One region of the Streptomyces sp. SudanB5_2050 genome, then DNA from elsewhere that is predicted to be linked to it. Evidence: riboswitches for the same ligand, from Rfam matches in the RefSeq annotation. Region 1 holds a riboswitch; each other region holds the start of a gene.
The links. A riboswitch is a leader RNA that binds a small molecule or an ion and turns the genes downstream of it on or off. The one in region 1 is predicted to bind cyclic di-AMP.
Positions count from the first base shown of each region.

Region 2: it holds a riboswitch for cyclic di-AMP, as region 1 does, so the genes downstream of both, ACFZP7_RS05805 (C40 family peptidase) here and ACFZP7_RS20500 (transglycosylase SLT domain-containing protein) in region 1, are expected to answer to the same signal.
Region 3: it holds a riboswitch for cyclic di-AMP, as region 1 does, so the genes downstream of both, ACFZP7_RS14685 (transglycosylase family protein) here and ACFZP7_RS20500 (transglycosylase SLT domain-containing protein) in region 1, are expected to answer to the same signal.
Region 4: it holds a riboswitch for cyclic di-AMP, as region 1 does, so the genes downstream of both, ACFZP7_RS29450 (peptidoglycan DD-metalloendopeptidase family protein) here and ACFZP7_RS20500 (transglycosylase SLT domain-containing protein) in region 1, are expected to answer to the same signal.

Region 1 is NZ_OZ186760.1:4,591,396-4,598,493, forward strand. Features, by position in the region: gene ACFZP7_RS20495 (HAD family hydrolase) at 159-1,001, shown strand; gene ACFZP7_RS20500 (transglycosylase SLT domain-containing protein) at 995-1,486, opposite strand; cyclic di-AMP (ydaO/yuaA leader) riboswitch at 1,492-1,659, opposite strand; gene ACFZP7_RS20505 (polyprenyl synthetase family protein) at 2,395-3,405, shown strand; gene ACFZP7_RS20510 (outer membrane lipoprotein carrier protein LolA) at 3,701-4,942, shown strand; gene ACFZP7_RS20515 (ABC transporter ATP-binding protein) at 5,065-6,057, shown strand; gene ACFZP7_RS20520 (ABC transporter permease) at 6,044-6,931, shown strand; gene ACFZP7_RS20525 (NUDIX hydrolase) at 7,034-7,098, opposite strand, start outside.
Region 2 is NZ_OZ186760.1:1,335,899-1,342,996, reverse strand. Features, by position in the region: gene ACFZP7_RS05835 (adenosylmethionine--8-amino-7-oxononanoate transaminase) at 1-665, opposite strand, end outside; gene bioB (biotin synthase BioB) at 658-1,884, opposite strand; gene ACFZP7_RS05825 (8-amino-7-oxononanoate synthase) at 2,036-3,163, shown strand; gene ACFZP7_RS05820 (DUF397 domain-containing protein) at 3,206-3,460, opposite strand; gene ACFZP7_RS05815 (helix-turn-helix transcriptional regulator) at 3,470-4,333, opposite strand; gene ACFZP7_RS05810 (ATP-binding protein) at 4,548-5,030, shown strand; gene ACFZP7_RS05805 (C40 family peptidase) at 5,023-5,496, opposite strand; cyclic di-AMP (ydaO/yuaA leader) riboswitch at 5,500-5,644, opposite strand; gene ACFZP7_RS05800 (hypothetical protein) at 6,036-6,344, opposite strand; gene ACFZP7_RS05795 (ATP-dependent Clp protease proteolytic subunit) at 6,352-6,990, opposite strand.
Region 3 is NZ_OZ186760.1:3,310,073-3,317,170, reverse strand. Features, by position in the region: gene ACFZP7_RS14700 (nucleoside triphosphate pyrophosphohydrolase) at 1-419, shown strand, start outside; gene ACFZP7_RS14695 (cytochrome P450) at 416-1,729, shown strand; gene ACFZP7_RS14690 (transglycosylase family protein) at 1,877-2,941, shown strand; cyclic di-AMP (ydaO/yuaA leader) riboswitch at 3,125-3,290, shown strand; gene ACFZP7_RS14685 (transglycosylase family protein) at 3,294-4,037, shown strand; gene eno (phosphopyruvate hydratase) at 4,310-5,590, shown strand; gene ACFZP7_RS14675 (septum formation initiator family protein) at 5,690-6,172, shown strand; gene ACFZP7_RS14670 (DUF501 domain-containing protein) at 6,242-6,781, shown strand; gene ACFZP7_RS14665 (exopolyphosphatase) at 6,778-7,098, shown strand, end outside.
Region 4 is NZ_OZ186760.1:6,676,877-6,683,974, reverse strand. Features, by position in the region: gene ACFZP7_RS29465 (carboxymuconolactone decarboxylase family protein) at 1-332, shown strand, start outside; gene ACFZP7_RS29460 (TetR/AcrR family transcriptional regulator) at 427-1,056, shown strand; gene ACFZP7_RS29455 (SGNH/GDSL hydrolase family protein) at 1,168-1,953, opposite strand; gene ACFZP7_RS29450 (peptidoglycan DD-metalloendopeptidase family protein) at 2,186-3,169, opposite strand; cyclic di-AMP (ydaO/yuaA leader) riboswitch at 3,174-3,331, opposite strand; gene ACFZP7_RS29445 (tyrosine-protein phosphatase) at 3,757-4,554, shown strand; gene ACFZP7_RS29440 (DUF6126 family protein) at 4,564-4,686, opposite strand; gene ACFZP7_RS29435 (helix-turn-helix domain-containing protein) at 4,683-5,333, opposite strand; gene ACFZP7_RS29430 (aspartate aminotransferase family protein) at 5,436-6,821, opposite strand; gene dxs (1-deoxy-D-xylulose-5-phosphate synthase) at 6,822-7,098, opposite strand, start outside.

The sequences.
Region 1 (7,098 bases):
CAACCGGTGCACAGGCCCTTAACCGGCTTTAGCCGATGATGTGCCAGGTTTCGGACACGATCGGGCGTCGTCGTGCGTACTCGGACGTACTCGCCGCCACCTCGTTCGGAAGCGGTCGCCGGTGAGTCGGGCAGGTGCCGCGTCCGTATTCTCTGATCATGGACCGCACCGCATATTCACTCGTCGCCACCGACCTCGACGGCACGCTGCTCCGCGGCGACGACACCGTCTCCGACCGGTCGCTGGCCGCGCTGGCCCGGGTGGCCGGCGCCGGTGCGCGGCACCTGGTGGTGACCGGGCGCCCGGCACCCCGGGTGCGGTCCCTGCTGGAACGCCTCGGCTGCACCGGGCTCGCGGTGTGCGGGCAGGGCGCGCAGGTGTACGACGCGGGGGCGCACCGGATGCTGTGGTCGGTCACCCTGGACCGGGAGCTGGCCGAGACCGCGCTCGGCAAGATCGAGGCGGAGGTCGGGCAGGTGCACGCCGCGGTCGACCAGGACGGCGTCGACGGCCTCACCCTCATCGAGCCGGGATACCTGATGCCCCACCCGACGCTGCCCGCGGTGCGCGTCGACCGGCGCGACGAGTTGTGGGCCACGCCGATCAGCAAGGTGCTGCTGCGCCACCCCGAGCTGTCCGACGACGAGCTGGCGGCGACGGCGCGCGCGGTGGTGGGCTCCCTCGCCACCGTCACCATGTCGGGGCCGGGGACGGTGGAGCTGCAGCCCTGCGGCATCACCAAGGCGACCGGGCTGGCGCTGGCCGCCGAGCGCCTGGGGGTGAGCCGGCGGCGGACGATCGCCTTCGGGGACATGCCCAACGACATCCCCATGTTCCAGTGGGCGGCCCACGGCGTCGCCATGGCCGACGCCCACCCCGAGCTGAAGGCGGTCGCCGACGAGGTCACCACGACGAACGAGGACGACGGCGTGGCCGTCGTCCTCGAGCGGATCTTCCCTACGTCCCCGTGCGGCGCGCCGCGGCGCGCCGCGGCTCAGTAAGCGCCGAAGACGTTGTCGATCGAGCCGTACCGGTCGGCCGCGTAGTTGCAGGCGGCGGTGATGTTGGCGACCGGGTCGTACGGGTCCCAGGAGGTGCCCTCGACGTGGTACGCCTGGAAGGTCGGGTCGATCACCTGGAGCAGGCCCTTGGACGGGGTGCCGTTGACGGCGTTGATGTCCCAGTTGTTGATGGCGAGCGGGTTGCCGGACGACTCCCGCAGGATGTTGCGGTGGATGCCCTCGTACGTGCCGGGGATGCCGTGCTGCGCCATGATGTCGAGCGACTCCCGGATCCACCCGTCGAGGGTGTTCGAGTACGTGGTCGTCGCGGTGGCGGCGGCCGGCGCGGCGGCCGGGGTGGCCGCGGAGGCGCTGGTGGCGCCGATGAGCGGCAGGGCGAGCACGGCGGCGCCGGTGCCGGCCACGGCGAGCTTGCGGGCGAGGCGGGCGGTGCGGGCGTGACGGTTCTGACCGTTGGCAGACATGCTTGAGTCCCTCTCCTTACGCCTGCGAGGTGAGCTGTCGGGTTCGGGCGGGGAGGTGCCCGGCCGGGCCCTCGCGGGCACGGCTTCACCCCTAGCCGTTCCGGTGGTGACCGGTACGGCGACTTACCTGGGTCCCCCGCTCCTGCCGGCGAGTGTGTTGGCGGATGACTGTGCGTCCGGGCGGTGGCAGGATTCGGCGTCCGCCCGACAGGCCGGGAACGTATGCGAGAGCACATGTCCGGAACAAGTGCAGGAATCACCCAACGCGCATGTTGACCTTGGTCTGGGGGGTTTGGGGTGCTTGATCCTTTGCGGCTGCCAAGCGTCAACTCGCTTGCGGGGCAAAGGGAGGGCACAGTCGGCGGCCGGGTTGCCTACAGGTGGCGTGAAGTGAGCCAACTCACGGGCTCCAACAAGACGCCCAAATCGGGCATTCAGGCTAAGTGTGAGTCAATCGGCCGCAGGGCGGGAGGGCTTCACGGAGGGAGGGCGGGAGGGCTTCACGGAGGCAGGGTGCGAGGGCTTTACGGAGCGGGGTGTCGGGCCGGGGGTCTCGCCGGGCGGGCTCCGGAATCGGCCGTTGTCCCGTCTCGTGTTCGTCCGTGCGCCGTGCGGGCATGCGTTCGGGACGGAGGGGAGGGCCGGGTGGGTGACGTACTCGGAGTGCGGGCCGTTGGGAGGGGTGATGTGATCTTCGGTGGCGGCTTTCGGCTCCGAGGATGTCGATCAATATCTGCTCATATCTCCTGATCAAAAACATACCGCGCATGATCCGATACCGACCGGCCTGTAACGGTGGGCGCTAGCGGTGATCGAAACGTGACCGGATACGCTGACTTGAGTGGTGGCAGCGACCTATCGACAAACCAGGTAATCGCCAGTAGACACCAGCAGACAGGAGACCCCTCGTGACCGTCGTCGGGCCGTTCGGGCTGAGCGTGCGGGACCAGGCTCTGGAAGCCGATGTCCAGGCCGGATTGGTCGCGGTCGAGGAAGGGTTGCTTGAGGCAACCAAAAGCGAGGTGCCCTTCATCACGGAGGCCGCCCAGCACCTGGTGCGGGCCGGCGGCAAACGGTTCCGGCCACTGCTGGTGATGCTCTCGGCCCAGTTCGGCGACCCCTACGCCCCGGGCATCGTGCCCTCGGCGGTCGTGGTGGAGCTGACCCACCTCGCCACGCTGTACCACGACGACGTGATGGACGAGGCGTCCGTGCGGCGCGGCGTGCCCAGTGCGAACACCCGCTGGGGCAACTCCGTCGCGGTCCTCACCGGCGACTTCCTCTTCGCCCGCGCCTCCCAGATCCTCGCCGACCTCGGTCCCGAGGCGGTCCGCGTGCAGGCCCTCGCCTTCGAGCGGCTGGTCACCGGCCAGATCCTGGAGACGGCGGGCCCCCAGGACGGGCGGGACCCGGTCGACCACTACCTGGACGTGCTCGGCGGCAAGACGGGATCGCTGGTGGCGGTCTCCTGCCGGTTCGGCGCGATGATGTCCGGCGCCGACGAGACGGTCGTCGACGTCCTCACCCAGTACGGCGAGCGGCTCGGCGTCGCCTTCCAGCTGGCGGACGACGTCCTGGACATCGCCTCCGACTCCCACGAGTCCGGCAAGACCCCCGGGACCGACCTGCGCGAGGGCATCCCGACCCTCCCGGTGCTGCGGCTGCGCGAGCGGGCGGCCCGGCTGGGGCTGGCCGAGGACGTCGCCCTGTGCGAGCTGCTGGACTCCGACCTGTCCGACGACGCGCGGCACGCGGAGGCCCTGCGGCTGCTGCGCGCCCACCCCGCGCTGGAGCAGGCGCGCAAGGACACCGTGCGCTACGCCAAGGACGCCCGGGCGGCGCTGGCCCCGCTGCGGGAGTGCGAGGCGAAGTCGGCGCTGGTGGAGCTGTGCGACGCCGTGGTGCACCGGGCCGGCTGAACCTCCCACCGCACCCGCGGCCGAAGTGACCTGGGTCACGGCCGACGGGTGCGTTCGCGCGCCCGGGGTGCGCCACCCCCTACGGGCGGGGGGAGGCGGGGCCCCTCCGTGTCATCCCGCAGGAGTACGCGGAGTTGAGCCCGCGGTCTGACGCTTCTTCCCGGCCGATTTGGTCAGATGGACACCACGGAAAACACCAATCCTCACCGATTCGGGTGAGAATGGCGGCTCACGGGTGAGACAGCGAGTGCGAGGTCGCGAGACAGCCGCCGCCGACGACGGAGGTAGGGCACAGATGGCACCGATCGATTCCGACGACAACAGGACCGCCGAAGAGGGCGAGGGCCTGCGCGCCGGACGGCGCAAGGCCGCGCGCTACGTCGTCCCGGTCGCGGTGATGGGGGTGGCGGCCGTGACGATCGGGCTGGTCCCCGCGATCGCCGACTCCGGGGACCCCGACCTCCCGAAGGTCACGGCGGAGCAACTCATAGAGAAGATCGCCAAGTCGGACGTCCAGCAGCTGTCCGGCACGGTCAAGATCAGCACGGACCTGGGCCTGCCGGACCTCGGCGGCCTGGAGAGCGGGCTGATGTCCGGCATGTCCGGAAAGCCGGGTGCGTCCGGCGGCGAGGACGGCTCCGCCGCCGACCCGTCGGCCAAGCTCACCGAGCTGGTCTCCGGCACCCACACGCTGCGGGTCGCGGCGGACGGCCCCGACCGGCAGAAGCTGTCGCTGCTGGAGAACGCCGCCGAGTACAGCCTGATCCACGACGGCAAGGACGTCTGGGGCTACGACAGCGCGTCCAACGAGGTCTACCACGCGACCACGTCCGAGGCGCCCGGGCAGCCGGAGAAGCAGGCGAAGCCGGAGAAGGACGTGCCGGCCACGCCGAAGGACTTCGCCGACCAGGCACTCAAGGCGGTCGACGACACCACCTCGGTCACCGTCGACGGCACCGCCCAGGTGGCCGGCCGGGACGCGTACCGGCTGGTGATCGAGCCCAAGCAGGAGGACTCCACGGTCGGCGCGGTCAGCATTGCGGTGGACGCGAAGACGGGCATGCCGCTGAAGTTCACGCTCACTCCGGCGAGCGGCGGCGCCGCCGTCGTGGACGCGGGCTTCACCCAGGTCAGCTTCGCGAAGCCGGACGCGTCGACCTTCGACTTCACCCCGCCCGAGGGTGCGAAGGTGACCGAGGCCGACGAGACGGCCGGTGCCCCGGAGCACGGGCGCGAGCCGGTCGGCGGCGACGCCGCCGAGGGGCTGGACGGGCTGAAGGTCATCGGCGAGGGCTGGAACTCGATCGCCGCCTTCGACACCGGCGGCCAGGGCCTGCCCACCGCCTCCGCGGGCGGTGACGCCGGTGCCCTCTCCGGCTTCCTCGGCTCCTTCGGCGACCAGGTCAAGGGCGACTTCGGTTCCGGCACGGTCTTCAAGACCCGTCTGGTCAACGCCCTGATCACGGACGACGGCAAGGTCTACGCCGGCGCGGTCACCAAGGAGGCGCTGGTGAAGGCGGCCGACGCGGCCGAGTAGCCTCCCCGCCCGCGGCGGCGGACGGCAGCGGCACGCCGCAGTACGAGGCAGCCCGAGGCGGTCCGAGGCAGCACGAGGCAGTACGGACGGTGTGGAGCGGGAGCGAGGAGGAGAGGGAGCCGATGGCCGAAGCGTCCACCGCGGAGCCGGAGCGCACGGAGCACCCGCGGCGGGAAGGTGACGCCGAGGCCGTCATCGCCACCCGCGCGCTCACCAAGCGCTACCGCGGCGGACAGCTCGCCGTGGACGGTCTCGACCTGACCGTCCCGGCGGGCAGCGTCTTCGGCTTCCTCGGCCCCAACGGATCCGGCAAGACCACCACCATCCGCATGCTGATGGGCCTGATCGAGCCGACCTCGGGCACCGCCGCCGTCCTCGGCAGACCGGTGCCGCGCGACACCCGCGCCGTACTGCCCCAGGTCGGCGCCCTCATCGAGGGACCGGCCCTGTACGGCTTCCTCTCCGGCCGGGACAACCTGCTGCGCTACGACGCGGCCGACCCGACCGCCGACCCGCGCACCCGGCGCGAGCGGGTCGGGGCCGCGCTGGACCGGGTGGGCCTGGCGGCCGCCGCCGGCAAGAAGGCGAGGGCGTACTCGCTCGGCATGAAGCAGCGCCTCGGACTCGCCGCGGCGCTGCTCCAGCCGCGCCGCCTGCTCGTCCTGGACGAGCCCACCAACGGACTGGACCCCCAGGGCATGCGGGAGATCCGCACCCTGGTGCGCGAACTCGCCTCCGACGGCACCACCGTCTTCCTCTCCTCCCACCTGCTGGACGAGATCGAGCAGGTGTGCACCCACGCCGCCGTGATGGCGCGGGGGCGGCTGATCACCCAGGGCCCGGTCGCCGAGCTGTCGGCCGGTGCCCGCGGCCGGCTGGTGGTGACCACCCCGGACGTGGGGGAGGCGGCCCGGGTGCTGAAGGAGCAGGGGGCCGGTGACGTGGTCGTCGCCGAGGACCGGGTGACCGCCGAGCCACCCGGCCGGGACCTGGCCGATCTGAACGCCGCGCTCGTCACGGCCGGCGTCCGGGTCCGCGGGTTCGGAGTGGAACGGGCGTCCCTGGAGGACGCGTTCGTGGCGCTGACCGGGGAGGGTTTCGATGTCGCGGGCTGAGGCGCGGCTGCCGGTGCGGGTTCCCGGCCCGCTGTGGTCCCTCGGGCTGCTCCGCAGCGAACTGTCCGTCACCTTCCGGCGCTGGCGCACCCTCGCCCTGCTGGGCGTGCTGGCCGCCGTGCCGGTCCTGGTGGGCATCGCCGTGAGGATCGAGACCAGCGACGGTTCGTCCCTGGGACCGGGGGGCGGCGGCGGTGGTGGGGGACCCGCCTTCATCTCGCAGATCAGCAACAACGGCCTGTTCCTGGTCTTCACCGCGCTCGCCGCGACCCTCCCGTTCTTCCTGCCGATGGCCGTGGGCGTCGTCGCGGGCGACGCGATCGCCGGCGAGGCGAGCGCGGGCACCCTGCGCTATCTGCTCGTGGCCCCGGCCGGCCGGACCCGGCTGCTGCTCACCAAGTACGCCACGGTGATCGCCTTCTGCCTCGCCGCCACCCTGGTCGTCGCCGTCTCCGCGCTGCTGGTCGGCGCGCTGCTGTTCCCGGTCGGCGATCTGATCACCATCTCCGGCACCCGGATCTCCTACGCCGAGGGCCTGGGACGCGCCCTCCTGATCGCCCTCGTCGTCGCCGCCTCACTGATCGGGGTCGCGGCCCTCGGCCTGTTCGTCTCCACGCTGACCGGCAGCGGCATCGCGGCGATGGCGACCACCGTGGGACTGCTGATCACCGTCCAGATCCTCGACCAGATCCCGCAGCTCGACGCGGTCCAGCCGTACTTCTTCTCGCACTACTGGCTGTCCTTCGCCGACCTGATGCGCGAACCGGTCTACTGGGACGACCTGACCCGGAACCTCGGCCTCCAGGCCCTCTACGCGGCGGTCTTCGGCTCGGCGGCGTGGGCGCGGTTCACGACGAAGGACATCACGGCCTGACGCCGCTCGGCACCCGCTGCCCCAGGCGCCATCCGCTCCCCCTGCCGGCACCCCCTGCCCCGGGCGCCACCCTCCGCCCCCGCCCCCCGGGCGACGGCCGTCTCAGCCCGCCGCGGGGCCGACGTCCAGCAGCAGCGCCATGACACCGACCAGCGTGGCACTGCTGA
Region 2 (7,098 bases), 3.3 Mb from region 1:
CCCGCGCCCTGCACCACGGGCTCGACGATCACGGCGGCCAGTTCGCCGGCGTGCCGCTCGATCGAGGCGCGCAGATGATCCGCGTACGTCTCCTCGTACTCCGTCGGCGGCGCGTCCGCGAAGACCTGGCGCGGCAGGACGCCCTGCCACAGCTCGTGCATCCCGCCCTCGGGGTCGCACACCGACATCGGCTGCCAGGTGTCGCCGTGATAGCCGCCGCGCCAGGTCAGCAGGCGCCGCTTCTCCGGCCGGCCCAGCGAGCGCCAGTACTGCAGGCACATCTTCACCGCGACCTCGACGGAGACCGAGCCGGAGTCGGCGAGGAAGACGTGCTCCAGGCCCTCGGGCGACATGTCGACAAGGATTTTCGCCAGTCGCACGGCCGGCTCGTGGGTGAGCCCGCCGAACATCACGTGGCTCATGCGCTCCAACTGCTCGCGCGCGGCCTCGTTGAGGACCGGATGGTTGTAGCCGTGGATCGCCGACCACCAGGACGACATCCCGTCGACCAGCTCGCCCGAGCCGTCGGCCGGGCGCAGCCGCACCCCGCTCGCCGACTCCACGACGAGCGGGTCCTGCCGGCCGGGCATGGGGCCGTACGGATGCCAGACGTGCCGCCGGTCGAGCGCCAGCAGCTCGTCCACGGTCAGCGCGGGCTCAGGCATTGGGCGCGAGGTCCGTTCCGGCACCACGGCGGCGCACGGCGACCAGGTCCGTGCGCGGCTCGCCGGCCACCGCGGGCACGGCGCCGGCGCCCTTCTCGGCCGGGGCGGAGCCGCAGAGGCTCCCTCCCTCGTGCGCGGAGCCGCAGCCCCCGCCCTCACCGTGCGACCCGCAGCCCGCGCCTTCCCCGTGCGAACCGCATCCGCCCCGGTCCGCGACCCGGTGCTCCGGCAGCGTCACCTCTCCGGCGCCCTCCACCTCGAACCCGGCGTCCGCGATCATCTCCAGGTCCGCCCGGCCGGCCTGCCCCTCGCTGGTGAGGTAGTCGCCGAGGAAGATGGAGTTGGCCAGGTGCAGGGCGAGCGGCTGCATCGTGCGCAGATGGACCTCGCGCCCACCCGCGATGCGCACCTCGACGTCCGGGCAGACGAACCGCGTCATCGCCAGGATGCGCAGGCACCGCTGCGGGGTGAGGTGCCACTCCTTGGCGAGCGGCGTGCCCTCCATCGGGATCAGGAAGTTGACCGGCACCGAGTCCGGGTCCAGCTCCCGCAGCGAGAAGACCACGTCGACCAGGTCCTCGTCGCTCTCGCCCATGCCCGCGATCAGCCCGGAGCAGGCGGACAGCCCGGCGGCGTGCGCCTTGTTGACCGTGTCCACCCGGTCGGCGTACGTGTGCGTGGTCGTGATGTCCCCGTACGTCGCCTCGGACGTGTTGAGGTTGTGGTTGTAGGCGTCGGCACCGGCCTCGCGCAGCCGCTCCGCCTGGCCGTCGGAGAGCAGGCCCAGACAGGCGCACACCTCGACGGCCTCGTTCTGCTCCTTGATGGCCTTGATGGTGTCCGAGACCCGGTCCACGTCCCGGTCGGTCGGACCGCGCCCGCTGGCCACCAGGCACACCCGCTTGGCACCCCCGGCCACGCCCGCGGCGGCGGCCTGCGACGCCTGGTCGGGCTTGAGCCAGGTGTACTTGAGGATCTCGGCCTTGGAGCCGAGCCGCTGCGAGCAGTAGGAGCAGTCCTCGGGGCACAGGCCCGACTTGAGGTTGACGAGGTAGTTGAGCTTCACCCGGCGGCCGAACCAGTGCCGGCGCACCTTGCCGGCCGCGGCCACCACATCGAGCAGGTCGTCGTCGGAAGTGGCGAGGACGGCAAGGGCCTCCTCGCGGGTCGGCGACTCACGCCGAAGCCCCTTGTTCACCAGCGTGTTCAGCAGGTCCATGAGAGCCGATCCTGTCCTACGGGGCCACCCGGGGCCAAGGAGAGTTTGCACAACACTGACAGATCACCGTGTGGGTATTGCCACACCTCGCGGGGGTGGCGGTACCGCTATCGTCTGTCCACTGCCTACAAAACCGACGGAGGACCGATCCATGGCGTTCGGCTGGATCGACGAGCAGGCCCTGGTGCGCCGCCGGGCGGGCCTCGTACGGACTCTGCGCCCCCGGCCGGCCGACTCGCCGCTGCTGGACCTGGCCAGCAACGACTACCTCGGACTGGCCCGGCACCCGGAGGTCACCGAGGGCGCGGCGCGGGCCGCGCGGGCCTGGGGCGCCGGGGCGACCGGCTCCCGGCTGGTGACCGGGACGACCGAACTGCACGCCGAACTCGAACGCGAACTCGCCGACTTCTGCGGCTTCGAGGCCGCGCTCGTCTTCTCCTCCGGCTACGCGGCCAACCTCGCCGCGGTGACCGCGCTGGCCCCGCACGGCTCCCTCGTCGTCTCCGACGCGGGCAACCACGCCTCGCTGATCGACGGCTGCCGGCTGGCGCGCGGCACGACCCAGGTGGTGGGGCACGCGGACCCGGACGCCGTGCGCAAGGCCCTGGCGACGCACGAGGGGCCCGCGGTCGCCGTCTCCGACACGGTCTTCTCGGTCGACGGCGACGCGGCGCCGCTGGCCGCGCTCGCGCAGGTGTGCCGCGCGTACGGGGCCGGACTGGTCGTGGACGACGCGCACGGCCTCGGGGTCCTCGGCGAGGGCGGGCGGGGTGCCGCGCGGGAGGCGGGTCTCGCGGGCGCGGACGACGTCGTCGTGACGGTGACGCTGTCCAAGTCGCTCGGCAGCCAGGGCGGCGCCGTGCTCGGGCCCGCCGAGGTGATCGAGCATCTGGTCAACGCGGCCCGCACGTTCATCTTCGACACCGGTCTCGCCCCCGCGGCGGCGGGCGGGGCGCTGGCGGCGCTGACACTGCTGCGCCGCGAGCCCGAACGGGCGGCGCGGGCGCGGGCGGTGGCGGCCGAACTGCACGCACGCCTGACCGCCGAGGGGCTGTCCGCGGTGCGTCCGGACGCCGCGGTCGTCTCGGTGCGCGCGCCCTCCCCGGAGGGGGCCGTCCGGTGGGCGGCCGACTGTCGTGCGGCCGGCCTGGCCGTGGGGTGCTTCCGCCCTCCCTCCGTGCCCGACGGCATCTCACGGCTCAGGCTGACCGCCCGTGCGGACCTCTCCGGGGTACAGATCGAACGCGCTGTGCGGGTCATCGGCGAAACGCGACCATGAGTCGGCGTGACACGGCCGTGCGCCGTCCGATGCCCGCCCGGATCAGCCGCTGTGGATGGCGGCGGTGAACGACGCCCAGCTCCCCGGGGAGAAGAGCAGCGCGGGTCCGGCCGGATCCTTGGAGTCGCGTACGGCGAGCAGACCGGCCCAGGGGCCGTCCGACGGCCGGGCCGTCTCCACACAGTTGTTCGCTCCGGTGCTGTAGCTGCTGCGCAGCCATCGCGCACCGGGCAGCGCCGTACTCACGGGGACGTTCCGGGGACGTGCCGACGTGGAATCCGACGTGGTGCCTGACATGGTGCCTCCTTACGCGCCTGCCGCGGTCGCGGCGATGAAGTCCAACGAGTCCTCGGGCGAAAGGGCATGAACCAGAAGGGCGTTGAAGGCCTCGGTGTAGGCCTCTACGTCTTCTTTCCGTTCGAGGTGCAGGCTACTCGTCAAGTGGTCGAGAACAACCACGTCCAGATCAGAAGTGCTCGAAAAAGAGAAGATTACGAAAGGGCCGGTGACACCGATGTGCGCCCCGGCGGCGAACGGCAGGACCCGGAGCGCGACATGGGGGAGGCGTGCGGCCTCGACCAGCCGCTCCAGCTGACGGGCCATGACCCCGGGCCCGCCCACCTCGCGCCGCAGCACCGCCTCGTCCAGGACCGCGCTCAGCTCAAGCGGCGGCTCGGCCCGCAGCACGTCCTGGCGGGCCAGCCGCACCTCCACCAGCGTGTCCAGCCGCTCCTCCGACAGTCCGTCCACCGCGGCGTGCGTCACCGCGCGGGCGTACTCGGGCGTCTGGAGCAGGCCGGGGACCACCGTGGTCTCCAGCGTGCGCATCGCGCTCGCCTGCGACTCCAGGCTGATGAAGTCGCGGTAGGTCGGCGGGAGCACCCCGCGATAGGCGTGCCACCAGTGATTCCGGCCCCCGCCCGGCCCGTCGGTGCCGGCCAGCACCTCCAGCAGCTCCCGCAACTGGGCGTCGTCCACGCCATAGGCGTCCAGCAGTAACCGCACGTCGGCCGGTTTCGCCCCGCTCGTGCCGGTCTCGATCCGGCTGACCTTCGACTGGTGCCAGCCCACCAGCCGGGCCGCCTCACCGCTGGTGATCCCCGCCGATGTGCGCAGGGCGCGCAGTTCGGCGCCCAGCTTCCGGCGGCGCACCACGGGACCGTGCTGCATGGGCCACTCCTCTACTCCTGACGAGCCGCCCACATACGCTCTGGGGTCGCAGAGTTCACCGCATCGAGCGACAGATATATGCATATCTTGGTGGATCGCCGCCCTTCGCGGGCCGGGTGATGGCAGTCTGGCGGCGAAGCACCAGTCCGGGACCGTACTCGAACCAGCCGCTCCGTGTCGGACTGCGGTCCCGTGGGAAAGGGACGACGTCGCCATGGCAGACCATCTGGAAGCATCCGTCACTCTGCCGAGCGATCCCGCCTCGGTGGCCGCCGCGCGGTCCTACGTGGTCGGCACACTGGCGGAGTGGGGACTGCCGGCGGAGGCGGAGGTGTCGGAGACCGTTCGGCTCATCGTCTCGGAGCTGGCGACCAACGCGGTCCAGCACACGTTCGGCCAGTCGCCCACGTTCACGGTGGACCTCGCGCTCGACCGCGACGAGCGGCTGCGCCTGGGCGTCACCGACAGCCATCCCCGGTTCCCCAAACGCCTGCCGGCCGCCGTCCAGCAGGACAACGGCCGGGGCATGGTGATCATCCGCTGGCTGACGGCGGAGTGCGGCGGCAAGCTGAGGGTGCGCCCGACACGCGAGGGCGGCAAGACCGTCTCCATCGAGCTTCCCTGGACGCCGCCGGACGGCGCCGGAGGGGTGACGGCGGGTCAGGACACCGTCACCCTCCCCGGCCGGGCTACTTGACCCGGCCGTACCAGACGCTGCCGGTCCAGATCTTCTGCAGGCGCACCACGTCCCCGGTCTTCGGGGCGTGCCAGATCTTGCCCTTCCCGGCGTAGATGCCGACGTGGTAGACACTGCGGCCCGAGTGGAAGAAGACCAGGTCACCGGCCTTGCGGTTGCCGGCCGAAATGTGCCGGGTCTTGTTGTACTGCTGGGCCGCCGTGCGCGGCAGCTTCTTGCCGGCCTTCTTGAACGAATACAGCGTCAGCCCGGAGCAGTCGAACCTGTGTGGTCCCACGGCGCCCCATGCGTACGGTGAGCCCTTCTTGGAGGCCGCGATCTGGAGCGCCTTGGTGGCGTGGGCGGCCGCGGACGCCTCGGAGGCGGCACCGGGGACCACGACGGAGCCGCCCACGGCGGCGAGGGTGAGAGCGGAGGCCGTACCGGCACGGGCCATCAGGGACGGGACTCGATTGAGCGCAGACATGCGCAACCCTTCGTCAGCCGCCTGTGAAGGATGACCTGTCGGATTCGGGCTGGCGAAGTTGCCCGGCCGCACGGATGCGGCTTCACCCCAAGGGTCACTCGGCCCGGCGTCGTCCTCCCGGAGACGGCCGTACCGGCGACCCGTCGTGCTCGGGTCCTCCACTCCTGCCGATCCACTCCTGTCGACCGGTCGTCCGGACGGCGGCAGGACTCGGCGTCCGCCCGGACCGCCCCGCCGCTGCGGCGGGGGCTTGTCGTCAGTCACGGATCTTGTCCCGTCCGGTGGGAAAATCCCAACGGAACGTGCCCTTTGTGTTGTTACTCACCACTCACCCGTTCGGGTGGACGCCCCTTCGTTCGACGTCTCGCCGCCCGTCAGGGCGACGTCGGGACCAGCGGCGCGAGCCGAAACGGCGGTGCCGGGGCGGACGGCCCGCGCAACCCGGGGCGGTCCCGAATCGGAGGTGTTCCTACGCTGAAAGGGGGTAAGCCGTTTGGTCCGTTTCGATGCCGTGCGCACGGGGGCCCGGACGGCGGGTCTCAGTCGGCGGGGTGCCGCGGGATGGCGATCCGTGCCGTCCGCCGCTCGCCGTCCAGTACCCGAAGGGCCCGGGCGAGCGTGCTCGCGTGCACTTCCGTCTCGCCCCTGCGGTGCATCAGTGCCAGCGCGTCGCGCAGGGCGCTCGCCTTGCCGACCAGCGCCTGGGCGGCGCGCAGTCCGCCGTAGGTGTCGCCGTCCCGTGCCGGGTTGATGCGTCCGAGCAGGTCCACGACCTCCAGGTAACGGTCGATCAGCTCGGCCTCCGCGCGGGTCAGGGCCGGCAGCGGAGGGGGCTCCGGTGGCAGCATCGGCGGCTCACCTCGCGCCGGGCGTGTGCCGCGGCGGGACCCCGCGGCCGGGCACGATCCGGTCCACCAGGCCGTACTCCAGCGCCTGGCGCGCGTCCAGCACGGTCTCCCGTTCGAGGTCCGCGCCCACCTGCTCCGGGGTGCGGCCGGTGTGCCGTACGAGGATCTCCTCCAGCCGGGCGCGGACGCGGGCCAGTTCGCCCGCCCGGACGGCCAGGTCGCGGGCCTGCCCGTGGACCGGCTCGGTCAGGGAGGGCTGGTGGATCACCACCCGTGCGCCGGGCAGCACGGCGCGCTTGCCGGGCGTGCCCGCCGCGAGCAGGACCGCGGCGGGCGGACCGGCCTGTCCCAGACAGGTCGTCGCCACGTCGCAGGCGATGTGGCGCATCGTGTCGTAGATCGCCGTCATGGCGGTGAAGGAGCCGCCGGGGGAGTTGACGTACAGGGCGATGTCGCGGTCCGGGTCCTGGTGCTCCAGGTACAGGAGCTGTGCCGGCACGTCGTTCGCCGAGGTGTCGTCGATCGGTGTTCCCAGGAAGACGATCCGTTCCTCCAGCAGCTTGGCGTACGGGTCCAGCGCCCGCTGCCCGGCACCGGTGCGCTCGGTGAACTCGGGCAGGACGTGACGGGCGGACGGCCTGGTCATGGCGAACCCCTCTCCTGACGGACGTGACGGAACCGGCTGCGGCTCCGCCACCTCTGTAGAAAATGTACAGGACGTACGTCGGTGGAGGGTGGTGTTCGCCGGATCGCC
Region 3 (7,098 bases), 1.3 Mb from region 1:
TCGTCTTCCACGCCCGGATCGCCGAGGAGGACCCCGACGCCCCGTTCTCCGTCGACGACGTGGCCGCCACCATCGTCGCCAAGCTCATCCACCGCCACCCGCACGTCTTCGGCGACGAGACGGCGACCACCCCCGAGGAGGTCAGGGAGCACTGGCTGCGCACCAAGGCGGCCGAGAAGCAGCGCGCCTCGGTCACCGACGGGGTTCCCCTCGGCCAGCCCGGACTGGCCCTCGCCGCCAAGCTCGCCTCCCGGGTCCGCACCGCCGGCCTGCCCGTGCCCCTGCCCTCCGGCGAGGGCATCGGCTACGAACTGCTCGCCCTCGCCGCCCGCGCCGAAGCCGAGGGCACGGACCCGGAGGCGGCCCTGAGAGCGGCGGCCCGCGCCTACCGGGACGCGATCAGGGAGGTCGAGGCATGACCGGGTCGGACTCCCTCCCCGCCCCCGGCTCCCCGCCGGCACCCGAGCTGTTCACCTGGGAGTTCGCCGCCGACCCGTACCCGGCCTATGCCTGGCTGCGCGAGCACGCCCCCGTGCACCGCACCCGGCTGCCCAGCGGGGTCGAGGCATGGCTGGTCACCCGGTACGCGGACGCCCGGCAGGCGCTCGCCGACCCGCGGCTGTCCAAGAACCCGGCCCACCACGACGAGCCCGCGCACGCCAAGGGCAAGACCGGCATTCCGGGGGAGCGGAAGGCCGAGTTGATGACCCACCTGCTCAACATCGACCCGCCCGACCACACCCGGCTGCGTCGACTCGTCAGCAAGGCGTTCACGCCCCGCCGGGTCGCCGAGTTCGCGCCCCGGGTGCAGGAGCTGGCCGACGACCTCATCGACCGGTTCGCGCAGACCGGGAGCGCCGACCTGATCCACGAGTTCGCCTTCCCGCTGCCCATCTACGCCATCTGCGACCTGCTCGGCGTCCCCCGCGAGGACCAGGACGACTTCCGGGACTGGGCGGGCATGATGATCCGTCACGGGAAGGGCCCGCGGGGCGGGGTCGCCCGGTCGGTGAAGAAGATGCGCGGCTATCTCGCCGACCTCATCCACCGCAAGCGCGCCGCGCTGCCGCCCGAGCCCGGCCCCGGCGAGGACCTCATCTCCGGCCTCATCCGCGCCTCCGACCACGGCGAGCACCTCACCGAGAACGAGGCCGCGGCGATGGCCTTCATCCTGCTGTTCGCGGGGTTCGAGACCACGGTCAACCTGATCGGCAACGGCACGTACGCCCTGCTCACCCACCCCGAGCAGCGGGACCGTCTGCAGACGTCCCTCGCGGCCGGGGAGCGGTCCCTGCTGGAGACCGGCGTCGAGGAACTGCTGCGCTACGACGGGCCGGTGGAGATGGCCACCTGGCGCTTCGCCACCGAGCCGCTCTCCATCGGCGGCCGAGCCGTCGCGGCCGGCGACCCCGTCCTGGTCGTCCTGGCCGCCGCCGACCGCGACCCGGAGCGCTTCACGGACCCGGACACCCTGGACCTCGCCCGCCGCGACAGCCAGCACCTCGGGTACGGGCACGGCATCCACTACTGCCTCGGCGCCCCGCTCGCCCGGCTGGAGGGGCAGACCGCGCTCGCCACGCTCCTGACCCGCCTGCCGGACCTGCGCCTCGCCGCGGCGCCGGACGAACTGCGGTGGCGCGGCGGCCTCATCATGCGAGGTCTGCGCACGCTGCCCGTGTCCTTCACCCCCGTCGCGCGATCGGCCGACCACGGTCCGTCCCCGAAGTAAAAGTGACACGCGCTCAACTTTGTGATCTTCACGTGATCTGCGCGGCATGAACTTGTGACAAGCGATCATCTGCCTATACGTTCACGGATCAGCGTGGCCCGAGTATCACCGCCGCGCGGTCCCCGTCGTCTCGTGAAAGGTCGTCGCATGCTCTCCGGGAACGGTCGTCACCGCCGCCCCCGCCAGGCTCCCGCCCTGGTCGTCGCCGCCGGAGTGACCGGCTCCGCCATCGCGATCCCCCTCCTCGGCGCCACCGGCGCCCACGCGGCCGACGGCGCGAACTGGGACCGGGTCGCCGAGTGCGAGACCGGTGGCGCCTGGAGCCAGAACAGCGGCAACGGGTACTACGGCGGCCTGCAGCTGTCCCAGGAGGCGTGGGAGCAGTACGGCGGCCTGGAGTACGCGCCGAGCGCCGACGAGGCCAGCCGCTCCCAGCAGATAAGAATCGCCGAGAAGATACACGCGGACCAGGGCATCGCCGCCTGGCCCACCTGCGGTCTGCTCGCGGGACTGGGCAACGACTCGGGCGCCCTGGGCGGCGACGGCGCGGGTTCCGCCGGTGACGGGTCGTCGGAGGGCGGGGACGCCTCTCAGGCGCCCACCGCTCCGCGGACGGGTGACCCGTCCGGCTCGACCGGCACCGCGGACTCGTCGGAGCCGGCGGACCCGACCGGTACGACGGACCCGGCCGGTTCGGGCGAGGCTTCCGGATCGTCGCCTTCGGCTTCCCCGTCGGGGACTCCTGACGCCACGTCGACCGGCAAGGGCGAAACGTCCAAGTCGGACACTTCGGCCGAATCCGATGCTTCCGCGAGTGCCGGCTCGCAGGAATCCGGCAGTCCGTCCACAGGCACCACCAAGAACGATGAAACGGACAAGGTGGGGCAGAGCGACGGCACTTCGGCTGCCGGTGCCGAGTCCGGAGCGGGGCGGCACCGCGGCGACAGCGCCGACGAGGGCGCCGAGAGCGGCCGCACGGACGCCTCTTCGGGCCGGCACGCCTCGCGCGGCGACGGCGATGCGCGGGAGGCCGTGGAGGGCTCGTACACCGTCCGTTCCGGCGACAGTCTCTGGGGGATCGCCGACTCCCTCGACCTCGACGGCGGGTGGCGTTCGCTCTACGCCGGCAACAAGGAGGTCGTCGGAGCCGACCCGGACCACATCCTGCCCGGTCAGACGCTCACGGTCACGGGCGAATCGGGCGAAAAGTAGGGGGAGTTCGCGTCACGGTTAGAGGCTGTATGTCCGTTTTGGATCTCGTGAGAGATAGGTCTCAGAAGCCGTGATCGTCTTTGAAAAACCGCGGAGCGCGTGTCTACGGTCATGACCGCTCGCCACCGCGGGCCCCGACAGCCGCAACGCCGAATCCTGCCAGCGGCCGTACGGGAACAGTCGTCGCTTCGAGCGCCGCAGGCAGGAGCGGGGGAACCAAGGTAAGCGCCGTGCCGGGCAGTTGAGCCGGGCGGCTAGGGGTGAAGCCGAGTTCCGCGAGGAACCCGGCCGGGCAACTCAACCGGCCCGAACCCGACAGCTCACCTCGCAGGCGTCGGTGAGGGGATCAACCATGCTGTTTTCCGGCAAGGGCAAGCACCGCCGTCCGTCCAAGGCCACCCGCATCGTCGCCGTCGCCGGCGTCACCGGTGCCGCCGTCGCCGCCCCGCTGATGGCGGCCGGCAACGCCTCCGCCGCCACCGCGTCCGAGTGGGAGACCGTCGCCCAGTGCGAGTCCGGCGGCAACTGGTCCATCAACACCGGCAACGGCTACTACGGCGGTCTGCAGTTCTCCGCCTCCACCTGGGCCGCGTACGGCGGCACCCAGTACGCCTCGACCGCCGACCAGGCGACCAAGGCGCAGCAGATCGAGATCGCCGAGAAGGTGCTCGCGGGCCAGGGCAAGGGTGCCTGGCCGGTCTGCGGCACCGGCCTGTCGAGCGCCGCGTACACCGGCGGCGGCTCCGAGAGCCAGGACAGCGGTTCCTCGCAGTCCTCGCAGTCCTCCGGCAGCTCCGAGAGCGCCGACAGCTCGCAGAGCCAGAGCAGCGGCTCCACCGCCGACCGCTCCACCGAGCAGAAGGCCTCCCGCTCCGACGAGCGCCCGGCCGCCAAGAAGGAGACCGTCACCACCCCGACCGGCAAGAAGGTCGAGAAGGGCGACGGCGAATACAAGGTCGTCAAGGGCGACACCCTCAGCTCGATCGCCGAGGAGCACGACGTCAAGGGCGGCTGGGCGAAGCTGTTCAAGCTGAACGACGACATCGTCGACGACGCCGACCTGATCTACCCGGGCCAGCAGCTGCACCTCAAGTAAGAGGCGGCGGCCCCCGCGACTCCCGCCCCGGTGCGTGTTCCCCCGTACGCACCGGGGCGGGTTTTTCACGCCCCGGAACCACTCGCGATTCCGAACGGGTTTTCGGAAACGTCTTTGTTCCGTTCGGAAACAATTTACTCTCGGTTCTGTCCAGCGGGTGGGCGATCGGCTGGCCGATCGCCCGGAGCCGGTTAGGCTCGGACCCGCAGAGCCGCCGCGGTCCTCGGACCCGCGCGTCACACCGAAGCGTCACATTGAAGAAGGAGATGCTCGTGCCGTCCATCGACGTCGTCGTAGCCCGGGAAATCCTGGACTCCCGAGGCAACCCCACGGTCGAGGTCGAGGTCGGCCTCGACGACGGCAGCACGGGTCGTGCCGCCGTTCCCTCCGGTGCCTCCACCGGCGCCTTCGAGGCCATCGAACTCCGTGACGGCGATGCGGGCCGTTACCTCGGCAAGGGCGTCGAGAAGGCCGTCCTCGCCGTCATCGAGCAGATCGGCCCGGAGCTGGTCGGCTACGACGCCACCGAGCAGCGCCTGATCGACCAGGCCATGTTCGACCTGGACGCCACCGACAACAAGGGCTCGCTGGGCGCCAACGCCATCCTCGGCGTCTCCCTCGCCGTCGCCCACGCCGCCTCCGAGGCGTCCGACCTGCCGCTCTTCCGCTACCTGGGCGGCCCCAACGCGCACCTGCTGCCGGTGCCGATGATGAACATCCTGAACGGCGGCTCGCACGCCGACTCCAACGTGGACATCCAGGAGTTCATGATCGCGCCGATCGGCGCCGAGTCCTTCTCCGAGGCCCTGCGCTGGGGCGCCGAGGTCTACCACACCCTCAAGAAGGTCCTGAAGAGCAAGGGCCTGGCCACCGGCCTCGGCGACGAGGGCGGCTTCGCCCCGAACCTCGGCTCCAACCGCGAGGCCCTCGACCTCATCCTCGAGGCGATCAAGGAAGCCGGCTACACCCCCGGCGAGCAGATCGCCCTCGCCCTCGACGTGGCCGCCTCCGAGTTCTACAAGGACGGCGTCTACACCTTCGAGGGCAAGGAGCGCTCGGCGGCCGAGATGACCGAGTACTACGCCGAGCTGGTCGACGCGTACCCGCTGGTCTCCATCGAGGACCCGCTCTTCGAGGACGACTGGGAGGGCTGGAAGACCATCACCGACAAGCTGGGCGACAAGGTCCAGCTCGTCGGTGACGACCTCTTCGTCACCAACCCGGAGCGCCTGGCCCGCGGCATTGAGGAGGGCGCCGCCAACGCGCTCCTGGTCAAGGTGAACCAGATCGGCTCGCTGACCGAGACCCTGGACGCCGTGGAGCTGGCCCAGCGCAACGGCTTCAAGTGCATGATGTCCCACCGCTCCGGCGAGACCGAGGACGTCACCATCGCCGACCTGGCCGTCGCCACCAACTGCGGCCAGATCAAGACCGGCGCCCCGGCCCGCTCCGAGCGCGTCGCCAAGTACAACCAGCTGCTGCGCATCGAGGAGATCCTCGACGACGCCGCGGTGTACGCCGGCCGCAGCGCCTTCCCGCGCTTCAAGGGCTGACCCGCACCCCGGTAGGCAGCGTCGTACGTACGTCCCCGTACTCGGTCCCGTACCGTGTGCGGGGACGTACGCACGTGTGGACTGGAGGCGGGGACAGACATGGCGGTGAAGGACCGGGACCGTTTCTCCACCGCGACCAGGATCCGGATCATCGGGGAACAGACCGCGGCCCGGGTCTACCGCTCGCAGACCAAGCGCCAGGCCCGCCGCTCCCGCCTGACCGGCCGGGCCGCGCTGCTGGCGATGGTGCTCTGCTCGCTCGTCGTGGCCCTCGCCTACCCGATACGGCAGTACGTCGCCCAGCGCGCCGAGATCGCCGACCTCCGGCGGGAGCAGCAGGAGACCCGGGACCGGGTCGAGGAGCTGCGCGACCTCAAGGCACGCTGGCAGGACGACGCCTACGCCGAACAGCAGATCCGGCTGCGGCTGCACTACGTGATGCCGGGGGAGACGGGCTTCATCGTCGTCGACCCGGACGCGGCCCGTCAGGCCCGCGCCGAGGCGGGTGCCGCCGACCGTCCCTGGTACCGGAACGTCTGGGACGGGATCGACAAGGCCGACGCCGCCGCGGACCGGCCGTGAACCGGCGGCGACGGCCGTGAACCGACCGCCCCGGCAGTGACTCAACAGGAAGACCAGCAGAAGACAGTCATGCAGACTCCCCCGCCGACCACCGCGCGCACCGAACCCACCGACGCGGACGTCGAGGCATTCAAGCAGCAGCTCGGGCGTCCCCCGCGCGGCCTGCGCGCCATCGCCCACCGCTGCCCCTGCGGGCAGCCGGACGTCGTGGAGACGGCCCCGCGGCTGCCGGACGGCACCCCGTTCCCCACGCTGTACTACCTGACGTGCCCGAGGGCGGCCTCCGCGATCGGCACGCTGGAGGCCAACGGCGTGATGAAGGAGATGACCGAGCGCCTCGCCGCAGACCCGGAGCTGGCCGCCGCCTACCGCGCCGCGCACGAGGACTACATCCGGCGCCGCGACGAGATCGAGGAGCTGACCGGCTTCCCCAGCGCGGGCGGCATGCCCGACCGCGTGAAGTGCCTGCACGTGCTGGTCGCCCACTCGCTGGCGGCCGGTCCGGGCGTCAACCCGCTGGGCGACGAGGCGATCGCGATGCTGCCCGAGTGGTGGCGCAAGGGGCCGTGCGTGACGGCCGCCGGGACGGCCGAGGAGGACGCCAAGTGACCCGGGTGGCCGCCATCGACTGCGGTACGAACTCCATCCGGCTGCTGGTCGCCGACGCGGACCCGGCGACGGGCGAGCTGGCCGACCTGGACCGCCGCATGACCGTCGTGCGGCTCGGCCAGGGCGTCGACCGCACGGGACGGCTGGCGCCCGAGGCGCTGGAGCGGACCTTCGCCGCCTGCCGCGAGTACGCCGCGATCATCAAGGAGCACGGCGCCGAGCGGCTGCGCTTCGTGGCCACCTCCGCCTCCCGGGACGCGGAGAACCGGGACGTGTTCGTGCGCGGGGTGCTGGACATCCTCGGCGTGGAGCCGGAG
Region 4 (7,098 bases), 2.1 Mb from region 1:
GTCGCAAGCTCCACGACGTGCCGGTGTGGCGGGACAGCGACGCCTACACCCCGCTGGAGCGGGACGTCATGGAGTACGCCGAGGCGATGACGGCGACACCGCCCCAGGTCGGCGACGACCTCGCCGGGCGGCTGCGGACGGCGCTGGGCGAGCCGGCCTTCGTGGAGCTGACGGCCATCGTCGCCGTCGAGAACCTGCGGTCCCGCATCAACGCGGCGCTGGATCTGACCAGCCAGGGGTTCAAGGATGCGTGCGAGGTGCCCGGCACCGGACGCACCGGACGCACCGAGGCGAGCACCGGCACGGGCACGGCCGCCGCGACGACCGACTGAGCGGCGGGGTGCCAGAGAGCCGCGGGCCGCCGTAGGCGCAGCTCACGACGGCTGCGGCGGCCCCGGCTCCGGGCGTCTGTATAGGGTGGCGGGCGTGGGGAGAGTCCGATTGAGTGTGGCGCAGCGGCGCGAGGAGCTGCTGCGCGCGGCCCTGGACCAGATATCGGCGCGGGGTGTGGCGGCGTTGCGGATCGCCGACGTGGCCGCCGCGCTCGGCGTCAGCAACGCGCTGGTGCTCTACCACTTCTCCACCAAGGAGAAGCTCGTCGCCGCCGCCTTCGCGCACGCCGCCCAGGACGATCTCGCCCACCTGCGCAAGCTGCTGGGCCGCCGCACCTCGGCACTGCGCCGGCTGCGGGCGGCGGTGCGGTGGTACGCCCCGACCGGGCAGGCCAAGGGCTGGCGACTGTGGATCGAGGGCTGGGCGGTGGCGCTGCGCGAGCCCGCGCTGCGCGACGTCGCGCGGGACCTGGACCGGCAGTGGAAGGCGGAGATCGCCGGAGTGATCGCCGAGGGTGTGGCGGCCGGCGAGTTCCGCTGCGCGGACCCCGACGGTGCCGCCCTGCGTCTGACGGCGTTCCTCGACGGACTGGCCGTGCAGCTCACCTCGTACGCGGGGACGGTGTCGAGGGCGCGGGCCCGGGAGTGGACGGACGAGGCGCTGGCCCGGGAGCTGGGTCTGGACCGCGAGGCGGTCTCCGCCCGGCCGGCACCGCGCGGCTGACCCGAATCCCCCCGGCCGGCACCGCCCGTCCGACCCGGGTCGCCCGCTCCACGGTGACCGCCCCGCGGTGACCGCCCCCGGCGACCGGGTCGACGGATCACGGCGGGTACGTCAGGCCACCGAGGCGATCCGCATCTTGATGTCGTCCGGCGACAGCGTCCCCTTGGCGATCACGTGGTCGCCGGAGGACTCGCCGCGCAGCCGGCGCCCGATCCACGGCACCAGATACTCCCGGGCCCAGTGCACGTCGTCCCGCCGGATGCCCAGAGTGCCGCGGGGCGGCAGCGGCGGCCAGGGCTGGTCGGGGTCGGCGGGGACGGGCAGGCCGAGGACCTGGCCCGCGCGCAGCGCCACGCGTGTGTGCCCCTCCGGTGACAGGTGCAGGCGGTCCGCGTCCCACGCCCTGCGGTCCTGGACGGTGCGCAGCGACCACAGGTCGAGCACGGGGCAGCCGTAGCGGTCGGCGATGGCGCGGACGTGTCCGTTGTAGGTGGCGATCTTGCCGCGCAGGTGCTTCAGGACGGGCACCCCACGGGTGTCGAACCCGGTCGTCACCAGCACCGTGCCCGCCGCGGCGGCCAGCGCGGCCACCGCCCGCTCGAAGCGCTCGGCCACCTCGTCGGGGTCGGTGCCGGGCCGGATGATGTCGTTGCCGCCCGCACAGAACGAGACCAGATCCGGCGCGAGTTCGACGGCCCGGGGCACCTGCTCCGCCACGATCTGGTCGAGCAGCCTGCCGCGCACGGCGAGGTTGGTGTACGTGAAGTCGCCCTCGGGGCGCCGGTCCGCGAGCAGTACGGCGAACCGGTCGGCCCAGCCGACGAACGCCCCGTCGGGGCCGGGGTCGCCGACGCCCTCGGTGAAGCTGTCCCCCACCGCCACGTACGACCCGATCACTGCTCTGCTGTCACTCTTCGAATCGTCTGCCACGTCGGCCCATCCTCCACCTTGGAATGTGACCTACGCGACCGTAGGAAAGGGTTGACGTGCGGTGAGAAACACCACGCCTAAAGTGTTCGCCAATTCAGGAATACGCCGGACACGTGCCGGACACCGCGAAATGGCCGAAGGCCGGACCCGGGGATCGGGGTCCGGCCTTCGGCGGCGCGCAGACCGCGCCGAGGCGTCGTCAGAGGGAGACGCCGTGCGAGCGCAGGTAGGCGATCGGGTCCACGTCCGAGCCGTAGTCCGGGGTGGTGCGGATCTCGAAGTGCAGGTGCGGGCCGGTCACGTTGCCGGTGGCACCGGAGAGGCCGACCTGCTGACCCGCCGTCACGGACTGGCCGGCCGAGACGGAGAGGGAGGACAGGTGGGCGTACTGGGCGTAGTGGCCGTCGGCGAGCTGGATGACGACCTGGTTGCCGTAGGCGCCGCCCCAGCCGGCGGAGACGACGGTGCCCGCGCCGACGGCCTTGAGGGAGGTGCCGGTCGGGACGACGAAGTCGGTGCCGGTGTGGTAGCCGCTGGACCACATGCTGCCGGTCTGGTGGTACGGGGTACCGACGGTGCCGCCCGGGACGGGGGAGGTGAAGCCGCTGGTGGTACCGGCGGACTGGGTGCTCTTGCCCGAGGACCCGGAGGACTCGGCGGAGTCGGTGGAGTCGGCGGAGTCGGCGGAGGACGCCTTCGCGGCCTTGGAGGACTTCTCCGCCTCGGCCGGCTCGGCCTTCTCGGCGGAGGACTGCGAGGCCGGCTTCTCCGCCTGGGCGGGCTTCTCGGCGGCGGGCTGCCCGGACTTGGCGGCCGGTCCGTCGATCGAGAGCTTCAGACCGGGGTGGATCAGGGACGGGTCGGCGCCGACGGCCTCGCGGTTGTCCGCGTAGAGCTTCTTCCAACCGCCGTCGACGTCCTGCTCGTCGGCGATCTTCGAGAGGTAGTCACCGCTCTTCACGGTGTACGTGCGCGAGTCGGCGTTCTTCTCGGCGGCGGCCTTCTTCGCCGACGCCGGAACTCCCTGCACGGCCTGCTCGGAGACCGGGTGCGCGGGGGCCGCCTGGGCTGCGGCGGCGCCCATCAGCGGGAGCGCGAGCGCGGCGCCGCCGGTGGAGGCGACGGCGATGGTGCGGGTCAGGCGCATGGCCCTGGTACGGCGGTGCTTACCCTTCGCGGGCATGTCGAATTCCTCTCCGGCGCCTACGAGGTGAGCTGTCGGGTTCGGGCTGGAGATGCCCGGCCGCGTCTGGACGCGGCTTCACCCCGAGCCGTTCCGGGAACCGGAACAGGCATTCGTACCTGTGGGTCCCCCGCTCCTGCCGTGTACGGGTGGTGGATGAGTGCGGGCTCCGGTCGGCGGCAGGATTAGGCGTCCGTCCGGATCGGTGGTGAACGTAAGGGACCAAGACGCACAGGGACAAGCGAGAGGTTGCGTTCACGGGTGTTCCGATTGATCCATTACCGGATTCCGCCGTCACCCTCCGTCGATTCCGGAAGCGTGTTTTCCCGTAAACAGCCATGAAAACCGCGTGAATTACGTGAACATGACGGGCAACGCACCGTCACGGGTATGACGCTGCTCACGCGCTTCCCCGCCAGTCACTCTCATTCCAGAGCGAGTTGGAATCAATGCTGCAATTCGGACAGAAAGCCCAGAAGCGGTGTACTCGGATTACTTCGCCCCCTTGAGGCCGGGGCACCGTGCCGTATCGTCGACTCGTGCCCGTCGGCGAGCGGCGTCGGCGGGGCGGAGTGGGAGGAGCCCCCGTGACGCAGCAGGTGCCGTCGACCGAACCCGAGCTGGCCGGGGTGCGCAACTTCCGGGACGTGGGCGGGCTGCCGACCGTGGACGGCCGGCGGGTCCGCCAGGGGGTGCTGTTCCGCAGCGGCCACCTCGCGCACGCCACCGGTGAGGACGCCGCGTTCCTGGCCTCGCTGGGCCTGCACACGATCTTCGACTTCCGCAACGCGGCCGACCAGAAGCTCGAGGGCCCGGACGTCGAGCTGCCGGGCGTGCGCAACGTGAACCTGCCGCTGAGCGACCCGGCCGACGGCGCCGAGTTCTGGAAGATGGTCCGCGACGGCGACCTCGACCAGCTCCGCTCGATCCTGGCGGACGGCAAGGGAGCCGACCGGATGATCGGCTCCTACCGCTTGATCATCAAGGAGCGCACGGCGGAGCACTCCCGGGTGCTGCACGCGCTCGCCGAGGACAGCGTCCCCGCCCTGATGCACTGCGCGGCCGGCAAGGACCGCGCGGGCCTGTCGATCGCGGTCACGCTGCTCGCCCTGGGCGTGGAGCGCGAGGCCGTCGTCGAGGACTACCTGAAGTCGAACGCCACCCACCGCCGGTACAAGGTGCGTCGCAGCGGCTCCGCCGCCTCGGCCTACTCCCCCGAGGTCATGGAGCTGCTCAGCCCGCTCTTCGACGCGCGCGCCGAGTACCTGGCGGCGGCCTTCGAGACGATCGACGAGACCTGGGGCGGGGTCGACGCCTACCTGGAGCAGGGTCTGCGGATCACTCCGGAGACCCGGGAGCGGCTGCGCGAGCGGCTGCTGGACTGAGCCCGGCGCTCACCGGCTGTTGGCGCCCACCTCGAAGAGCAGGTAGATGAAGCCAGCGAAGACGTGCCCCACGATGAGGTAGATGAACAGCCGCACCCACAGGGCGCGCGGAAACTTGTCCTGGAGGTTCATGGCGTCTCTCCCGAGGCGGGGTGGGTCGTCGTGGGGGCGGGGCCCAGGCACAGCGCGGCCGTCGGACTCTGCAGCAGGGTGTGGACGAAGAGCAGGTCGACCCCGTCGGGGTCCTGGGCGGCGATCCGGTGCGGGGTGAGCGAGTCGAAGTGCGCTCCGTCGCCCGGACCGAGCAGGTGCACGGTGTCCCCGAGCCGCAGGCGCAGCCGGCCCCGGAGCACATGGAGCCATTCCTCGCCCGGGTGGACCCGCACGATGTCGCCCTGGGAGCCGTGCGGCACGTGCACCCGCAGGGCCTGCATGCCGCGGCCGGCCCCGCCGGCCTGCCAGTACGTCCAGCCGCCGGCGTACGTCGGCTCCATGGCGTCGGCCCGGACGACCGCGTCCCGGTCCGGGGCCGTCTCGCCCAGCAGTTCCGAGACGGTCGTACCGTAGACACGGGCGAGCGCGAGCAGCATCGGCAGCGAGGGCTGGCGCTGCCCGGTCTCCAGCCGGGAGAGGTGGGCGGGCGACAGCCCGGCGGCGCGGGCCGCCGCCTCCAGGGTGAGGGCGGCCCTGCGCCGCAGGGACCGCAGCTGCGGTGCCACGACGGACACCGCGTCCGCCGCCGCCTCGGGCGCCGGGGGCCCGGTCTCGTGGGAGGTCATGGCTCCTATTCAGCCCGAACTTTGCCCCACAGGCAATTTTCTTGCCCGAGAGGCAAAATCCGAGGCCGGTGCCCCTCCGGCGACCGGTCGCCGCCTCTGCGGCTAGCGGTTGGCCACCGCCTGTCTCACCAGGGTCTTGCCGAAGTCCCACATCAGTCCGCCGCCGTTGTGCGCGTCGTCCATCACCTCCGTGAAGGCGTCGACGAAGCGGTCGGCGTCCGCCGTGTCGACGATCAGCGGCGGGATCAGCTTGATGACCTCCAGGTGGTCGCCGGAGACCTGGGTCAGGACGTGGTGGCGCTGGAGCAACGGCACCACGACCATCTGCGCGAAGAGTCCCTTGCGCGCCGTCTGGAGCATCGTCCAGCGACTGCGCAGCCCGAGGGACCGGGGCCGGCCGAACTCGATGCCGATCATCAGCCCCCGGCCGCGGACGTCGGCGAGCAGCTCGTAGCGGTCCACCAGCTCGGCGAGCCGGGTCTTCAGCCGCTCCCCCACCGCGGCGGCGTTCGCCACGATCTCCTCGTTCTCCATCACGGACAGCACCGCGAGCCCGGCGGCCATGGCCTGCGCGTTGGACCCGAAGCTCGCCGAGTGGACCTGCACCCGGTCCATCGAGGAGTACACCTTCTGGAAGATCCAGTCCTTGCCCAGCGTGGCCCCCACCGGCACGTAGCCGCCGGACAGCGCCTTGGCGACGCACACCAGGTCCGGCTCGACCCCGTCCTCGTGCTGGAAGGCGTAGAACTTCCCGGTCCGGCCCAGCCCGGTCTGCACCTCGTCGGCGATCAGCAGGGCCTTGTGGCGGTGCAGCAGTTCCTGCGCCGCGCGCAGGTAGCCGGGCGGGGCCTCGTGCACGCCCTTGCCCTGGATCGGCTCCACGATCAGCGCGGCCACGTCGCCCTTCCTCAGCTCCCGCGCCAGTGCGTCCACGTCGCCGAGCGGTACGGGGGTGTCGGGCAGCAGGGGGGCGAAGCCCTTGCGGAACCCCTCCTCGCCGTTGACGGAGAGCGAGCCGGTGGTCAGGCCATGGAAGGCGTGCGAGCAGTACAGGACCCTCGGTCTCCCGGTCGCGTACCGGGCGAACTTCAGCGCGGTCTCCACGGCCTCGGTGCCGCTGTTGCCGAAGAAGACCCGGTCCAGGTGAGGGCTGTAGGAGAGCAGCCTCTCGGCCAGCAGTCCGGGCAGCGGCGGGCAGTCGAAGCGGGTCAGGTCGGCCAGCGAGGCGTCGAGGACGTCGTGCAGGGCCTTGCGGACGACGGGGTGGTGGCGCCCCAGGCCCATGACGCCGAACCCGGCGAGCATGTCCAGGTAGTCGTTGCCGTCCGTGTCCCAGAAGTGCGCGCCCTCGGCCCGCTCGTAGACCTTGTCGAAGCCGATGGTGCGCAGCATCCGCGGCAGCTGGTGGTTGAGGTGCCTGGCGTGCAGCTCGTAGCGTTCGGCTCCGCGTTCGGCCAGGAGCGCGGCGAGGTCGAACTCCTTGGTCATTCAGTTCTCTCCTTGGACTGGCATGGCGGTCCGGCCGTCCCGGGCCTGATCGGCGACGGACAGGCTCGCGCCGATCCGGCCGGCGATCTCGACCGGGGTGAGACCGATGTCGGCGAGCACCTCGGAGCGCTTGGCGTGCGCGAGGAACTGCTCGGGGATGCCGAAGCGGCGCACCGGCACGTCGACCTCGGCGTCACCCAGCGCCAGCGCCACCGCCGAACCGACCCCGGCGGCACGGCTGTTGTCCTCGACGACGGCCACCAGGCGGTGCCGGGCG